Acetoanaerobium sticklandii: one gene and its partner. The protein of the gene in region 1 binds, or shares a complex with, the protein of each later gene. Links are inferred from orthologs where the notes say so. Each region holds a gene or a part of one and is shown on either strand. Other genes may lie near its edges.

Evidence for each region.
Region 2: the proteins of secY (region 1) and secA are in contact, whole or in part, in a crystal structure (PDB 3DIN), measured with the Thermotoga maritima proteins. The link is inferred for Acetoanaerobium sticklandii from one-to-one orthologs. Residues at the interface, in WP_004081795.1 of Thermotoga maritima: Glu108, Gly109, Glu110, Glu111, Ala236, Glu237, Arg238, Arg239, Ile240, Thr241, Ile242, Gln243, Tyr244, Ala245, Arg246, Arg247, Val248, Thr249, Gly250, Arg251, Arg252, Val253, Tyr254, Gly256, Ala257, Ser258, Thr259, Tyr260, Leu261, Pro262; in WP_004082002.1 of Thermotoga maritima: Glu261, Ala262, Arg263, Lys300, Ala301, Arg302, Thr303, Ile304, Ile305, Leu323, Tyr324, Asp325, Pro326, Val329, Ser330, Tyr333, Ile336, Lys340, Phe345, Val349, Glu363, Phe364, Tyr374, Ser375, Gly376, Gly377, Glu393, Ile395, Thr482, Ser483.

The regions. Positions count from the first base shown.
Region 1 is NC_014614.1:2,297,782-2,301,058, reverse strand. The notes cover bases 213-3,158. They hold secY (preprotein translocase subunit SecY), read left to right. Parts: upstream 213-1,021; coding sequence 1,022-2,296; downstream 2,297-3,158. Other genes in these bases: map (type I methionyl aminopeptidase), read left to right, coding at 2,984-3,158; CLOST_RS10955 (adenylate kinase), read left to right, coding at 2,333-2,983; rplO (50S ribosomal protein L15), read left to right, coding at 576-1,022; rpmD (50S ribosomal protein L30), read left to right, coding at 377-556; rpsE (30S ribosomal protein S5), read left to right, coding at 213-364. Outside these bases: more of rpsE, read left to right, coding at 1-212; more of map, read left to right, coding at 3,159-3,277. UniProt on the Escherichia coli protein: The central subunit of the protein translocation channel SecYEG. Consists of two halves formed by TMs 1-5 and 6-10.
Region 2 is NC_014614.1:2,438,954-2,442,487, forward strand. What follows is about bases 181-3,383. They hold secA (preprotein translocase subunit SecA), read right to left. Parts: upstream 3,075-3,383; coding sequence 381-3,074; downstream 181-380. Other genes in these bases: hpf (ribosome hibernation-promoting factor, HPF/YfiA family), read right to left, coding at 3,317-3,383. Also shown: more of hpf, read right to left, coding at 3,384-3,534. UniProt on the Escherichia coli protein: Required for protein export, interacts with the SecYEG preprotein conducting channel.

The DNA of each region.
Region 1 (3,277 bases):
AGGAATCGGTACTGGAAAAGCTATGGAAGTACCTGAGGCTATTCGTAAGGCAGTGGAAGACGCTAAGAAGAACCTTATCACAGTTCCTATAGTTGGAACTACTGTACCTCACAGAATCCAAGGAAGATACGGAGCAGGAAATGTTCTTATCATGCCAGCTAAAGAAGGTACTGGAGTTATCGCAGGAGGACCTGTTCGTGACGTGTTAGAGCTAGCTGGTCTTAAAGACGTTAGATCTAAATCACTAGGAACAAACAATGCGAGAAACGTTGTTAACGCAACAATGCAAGGTCTTGCTTCACTTAGAAAAATCGAAGACGTAGCAACCCTAAGAGGTAAAAAAGTAGAAGATCTTTTAGGTTAGGAGGCGAAAGAAATGGCAAAACTAAAAATAACGCTTGTAAAAAGTGTAATAGCTACAAAGCCAAATCAGAGAAAAACTGTAACAGCTCTTGGACTTACTAAGAGAGAGCAAACAGTAGAAAAGCCTGATAACGCTCAAATCAGAGGTATGATTGAAGTAGTAAAACATCTTGTGAAAGTAGAAGAAGCTTAAGCAAAAGGAGGTGCAAGGAATGAAACTACACGAGTTAAAACCAGCTAAAGGCGCAGTTAGAGCTAAGAGAAGAATCGGTAGAGGTACTGCGACTGGTCAAGGTAAAACTGCAGGTAGAGGACAAGACGGTCAATGGTCACGTTCAGGTGGAGGAGTTAGACCTGGATTTGAGGGTGGACAGATGCCTCTATATAGAAGACTTCCTAAAAGAGGATTTAATAACTTCGAATTCGAAGCTAGATATACAATCTTAAATGTAGATAAGTTAAATGCCTTTGAAGATGGAACTGAAGTTACACCAGAGCTTTTAAAAGAGACTGGAATCATCAGAAAAATCGAAAAAGATGGCGTTAAGATACTAGGAAATGGCAGCATAGAAAAGAAACTTACAATCAAAGCAAATAAGTTCACAAAATCAGCTGCAGAGAAGATAGAAGCCGCTGGAGGAAAGGCCGAGGTGATCTAATGTTTAAGACACTTCAAAATGCTCTTAAGATACCGGATTTAAGAAAAAAATTGGTATTTACCTTTTTAATGCTGGTAGTATTTAGAATAGGTACAGCAATTCCTGTTCCAGGAATAAACGTCGATGTAATAAAACAAATGATTTCTCAACAGGCAGGCATACTATCTTTTTATGATATCGTAGCTGGAGGAGCATTTAGTAATTTTACGATCTTTGCGCTGAGCATCACGCCGTACATTACATCATCGATAGTAATCCAACTTCTGACAGTTGCTATACCTGCACTTGAAGACATGCAGAAATCTGGTGAAGAGGGAAGAAAGAAAATCCTTCAGTACACTAGATATCTTACAGTAGTATTAGCACTTATTCAGGCTACTGCTATTGGAATTGGATTCTTTAACAGTGCCCTTGTTTCGGATTCTATACTTAGTAAAATAAGCGTAGTTTTAACTCTTACAGCAGGAACAGCATTTTTGATGTGGCTTGGAGAGCAAATTACCGAAAAAGGCATTGGAAACGGAATTTCACTTTTAATCTTCGCTGGTATTGTATCTAGAATACCACAGGCTACTGTTCAAACTTTTGAACTTGTAAAGTCTGGAGAGCTTAATTTTATTCAAGTAGGTGTGTTTTTAATAATCTCTGTAGCTATAATAGTAGGAGTTATCCTAGTGCTTCAGGGAGTTAGAAAAATACCTGTTCAGTATGCAAAAAGAGTTGTAGGAAGAAAAACTTACGGAGGTCAATCAACGCACATCCCTCTAAAAGTAAATCAAGCTGGAGTAATACCTGTAATCTTTGCAGTATCTCTACTTGCATTCCCACAGACTCTAGGTATATTTATAAAAAATCCTGAGTATCAGGCATTTGTCTCAAAATGGTTCACAGCAAGTGGAAACCCAGGAATCTATGTATATACACTTATGGAATTCCTACTAGTAGTATTCTTCACATATTTCTATATATCAATTACGTTTAAACCTGACGAAGTTGCAGATAATATGAAAAACTCAAATGGATTCATTCCAGGAATAAGACCAGGAAAATCTACAGAGGAATATTTAGCAAGAGTACTTAACAGATTGACACTTGCAGGAGCAGTTTTCTTAGCATTAATAGCTTCCCTACCAACTATCATTTATGCGGCAACTAACATACCGTTTAGATTTGGCGGAACATCATTACTGATTGTTGTCGGTGTTGCTATTGAAACAATGAAGCAAATTGAAGCGCAAATGGTAATGAGACATTATCAAGGCTTTTTAAAATAAACTCCAATGATCGGAGCATTCCTAGGAGATGAAAAGATGAGATTAATACTTTTAGGACCTCCAGGGGCTGGAAAAGGTACACAAGCTTCTGGGATCGTAGATAGATACAAAGTGCCTCATATTTCTACTGGTGATATCTTTAGAAAAAACATTAAAGAAAACACTGAGCTTGGAAGAAAAGCTAAAGAATATATGGATAAAGGATTACTTGTACCAGATGAACTTGTAGTAGCGATTGTTGAAGATAGACTAAAAGAAGCTGATGCAAGTGAAGGCTTCTTGCTAGATGGATTCCCAAGAACAGAAAACCAAGCTCAGGCTTTGGATACTGCTCTTGAAAAAATGGATACCAAGCTAGATAAAGTAATCAATATAGAAGTTGATAAAAGTATACTTGTAGGCAGAGCTGTAGGAAGAAGAATTTGTAAAAACTGTGGAGCTACTTACCACATAGAATTCAATAAGCCTAAGCAAGAAGGAATCTGCGACTTATGTCAAGGTGAACTTTTCCAAAGATCTGACGACACTGAAGAAACAGTATCAAAGAGAATTGAAGTATATCTAAATGAAACACAACCTCTTATTGACTACTACACGAAAAAAGATATCCTAGTGACTATTGACGGTCAGCAGGATATAAATAAGGTGCTTGAGGATATAGTAAGTGCCTTGGGAAGTGAAAAATAAATGATTATTATAAAATCAAAACATGAAGTTGAGCTATTAAGAGATGCTGGAAAAATAGTTGCTGAAACTCATGAAATCATAAGAGATGCGATTAAAGAAGGCATTAGCACTTATGAGCTAGATCAAATAGCAGAAAAAAATATAACCAAGTATAATGCGATTCCTTCTTTTAAAGGATATGGTGGATTTTCTGGAAGCATCTGCGCTTCATTAAATGAAGTTGTAGTTCACGGAATACCATCAAAAGATATCATACTGAAAAATGGTGACATTATAAGTATTGATATTGGAGCA
Region 2 (3,534 bases), 140 kb from region 1 along the record:
TTGCATTGTTCATATCATACTGCCCACTGAGCAGGGTTGCTATCTTAAGCTCATCTATTTTTTCTTCTAGAGAGTTAAGGGCGCTGTGAAGTTCTTTTTCTAAGCTTGCATCCTCATCAGCCAGCTCAAAGAGGACAAAAGCATCCTCTAGCTCTGACTCCAAAGAAGCAAACTGCTCTAGTTTATCTTCTATCACTTTATTTTTTTGCATGGTCTGCTGAGCTTTTTCTACCTCGTTCCAAAACTCTGGCTCGCTCATTTCTTTATCTATTTCCTGCTTGTGAAGGGCTAATCCTGGTATGTCAAAGAGAAACCCTCAATTCTTCAATAGATTTGGACATATTGTCCAGACGTTCTCTATGTTCCTGGATATTTAGCAACTAAACCCTATCCTTTCCGCAGCATTTTTTGTATTTTTTGCCACTTCCACATGGACATAAATCATTTCTGCCCACTACCTTGTCTGTTTTAATTTGCTTTGGCCCTTCTTCTTCAGTCTCAGAGCCACCTTTTTGCTCAAGCTTATCCATATCTACCATTTGCTTACGCTCTATAGTCTGAGCCTCGATTCTCACTTGGAAGCCGTAGATATAGTTTAATGTCTCTTCCTGGATAGACTGAATCATTTCATCAAACATATCAAAGCCTTCAATTTGGTAAGCTCTTACTGGGTCTTCCTGTCCTATCGCTCTTAGCCCTATACCTTGTCTTAGCTGATCCATAGCATCTATATGATCCATCCACTTAGAATCTACTACCTGAAGCAGAATAATACGCTCAAGCTCACGCATACGCTCTTCGCCTACTAATTTTTCTTTTTCATCATATAGTCTAAGCGCTTCATTTTTAATTATTTCCTTTAAGCCATCTTTAGTTAAATCTTCAACATTGCCTACTTCGACTTTTTTGTCTGGATGGAAGATGTTTACAAATCTTTCTTCTAGTGCTTTTAAATCCCATGATTCTGGATACGAACCTTCTGGAATGTAATAGCTTAACACCTTGTCGATAGTTTTATCTATCATGTCTAAGATTTCCGAATGAACATCTTCACCTTCAAGTACATTTCTTCTTTCCTTGTAGATGATTTCTCTTTGCTTGTTCATAACATCGTCATACTGAAGTACGTGCTTACGTATAGAGAAGTTCTTGCCCTCTACTTTTTTCTGAGCTCCCTCTATAGATTTAGACAGCATCTTATGCTCGATAGGCATATCGTCGTCCATACCTATTTTTTCTACCATAGCCATGAGTCTATCACTGCCAAATAGTCTCATCAGCTCATCTTCTAGAGATATGAAGAATCTAGATGTACCAGGGTCTCCTTGTCTTCCTGCACGACCTCTTAATTGGTTATCTATACGTCTTGACTCATGACGCTCAGTACCTATGATACAAAGTCCTCCAGCTTGTCTTACCTTATCTTGCTCTTCCTTTAATTCTTCCTTCTTTTCTTCTAGGATTGAATGGTATTTTTCTCTCGCTTCTCTTATTTCTTCATCCTCAGTATAGCCAAATCCGCTAGCTTGAGTGATGATTTCATCTGCATAGCCTAGTCTTTTCATTTCTTTTACTGTCATAAACTCAGGGTTACCACCTAGGATGATGTCAGTACCTCTACCAGCCATGTTTGTAGCTATAGTAACCTGCTCAAAACGACCTGCTTGTGCTACTATTTCTGCCTCTTTTTCGTGGTTCTTTGCATTAAGAACCTCGTGACGAATACCACGTTTTTTAAGCATATCAGATAACATCTCTGAATCTTCTATTGAAATAGTACCAACTAGTATAGGTTGTCCATTTTTATGTCTTTCTTCTATTTCATCAACTGCAAACTTATATTTAGCTGCCTCAGTTTTGTATACTACATCGTCCATATCATCACGGACAACTGGCTTATTAGTAGGAATTTGAACAACGTCCATTCTGTAAATAGACTTAAATTCCTCTTCCTCAGTTTTTGCAGTACCAGTCATACCAGAAAGTTTTTTGTACATTCTGAAGTAATTCTGGAAAGTTATAGTTGCAAGAGTTTTTGATTCTCTTTGAACCTTTAGCCCTTCTTTAGCCTCTATAGCTTGATGAAGGCCTTCTGAATATCTACGTCCAAACATAAGACGTCCAGTAAATTCATCTACTATGATAATTTCTCCGTCTTTTACTACGTAATCAACATCTCTTTTCATCATAGTGTGAGCTCTTAGAGCCTGATTGATATGGTGATAGGTTTCCATATTTGCTATATCTGTTATATTTTCAACTGCAAAGAATTTCTCTGCTTTTTCTACACCTGATTCATTAAGTGCAACTGAATTTCCTTTTTCATCTATAATATAATCTGTTTCATTTCTTAGCATGCGAATAAAGCTATCTGCCATAGTGTAAAGTGCAGTAGATTTATCTCCCTGACCAGAAATGATAAGAGGAGTTCTTGCCTCATCCACTAGTATAGAGTCGACCTCATCGACGATAGCGTAATTAAGAGGTCTTTGAACCATTTGAGATTTGTAAATTACCATGTTATCTCTTAGGTAGTCAAATCCAAACTCGTTGTTTGTTCCGTAAGTTATATCTGCATTGTATGCATTTCTTCTTTGGTCTGGAGTGATTCCATGAAGTATAACCCCAGTAGTAAGCCCTAGGAAGTTATAAAGCTTGCTCATCCACTCCATATCTCTTTTTGCAAGGTAGTCGTTTACTGTTACTACATGTACTCCCTCTTTTGAAAGAGCATTAAGATATACAGGAAGAGTCGCAACTAGGGTTTTACCTTCTCCAGTTCTCATCTCAGCTATACGTCCTTGATGAAGAACCATACCACCCATAAGCTGTACATCGTAGTGTCTCATACCTAGTACACGCTTTGATGCTTCTCTAGCAACTGCAAAAGCCTCTGGAAGAAGCTGATCTAGTGTCTCACCATTTTCATATCTTTTCATAAATTCCTGAGTTTTGCCTGTAAGCTCTGCATCAGTAAGCTTAACTATGCTATCTTCTAATGAGTTTATGATATCTACTGATTTTTGTAAGGCCTTAATTTCTTTTTTGGTTAGATAATTATCAAAAAATCCCAAGTAAAATACCTCTTTTCTTAATCTTTTTTACATTACATATTCATACTATTTCAATCTAAAATCACTGTCTAATTCGCTACATTTTAGTATATCACATAAAATAATTTTGTGAAATCTATCATACAAAGTCTCCACAATCTTTACCATTTTGTAATATTTTCTAAATTTTTTCACTAAAAAAGAGGAACTCTCGTTCCTCTTTTAGTAAGCTCACCCTTTATATAAACCTTTTGGTTAATATTTTACTCTGGTTCCAAGATACCGTAGTTACCGTCTTTTCTCTTATAAATCACAGTAATGGCATCTGTTTCAGCACTTGTAAATACAAAGAAATTATGTCCAAGTAGCTCCATCTGAAGTATAGCTTCCTCCTCTGACATAGGTCTAAAACCAAATCTCTTTCTCTTTACAATCTTGCCGTGAAGTTCTTCTTCCTTCTCTTCTTCCCTAGGAATATAAG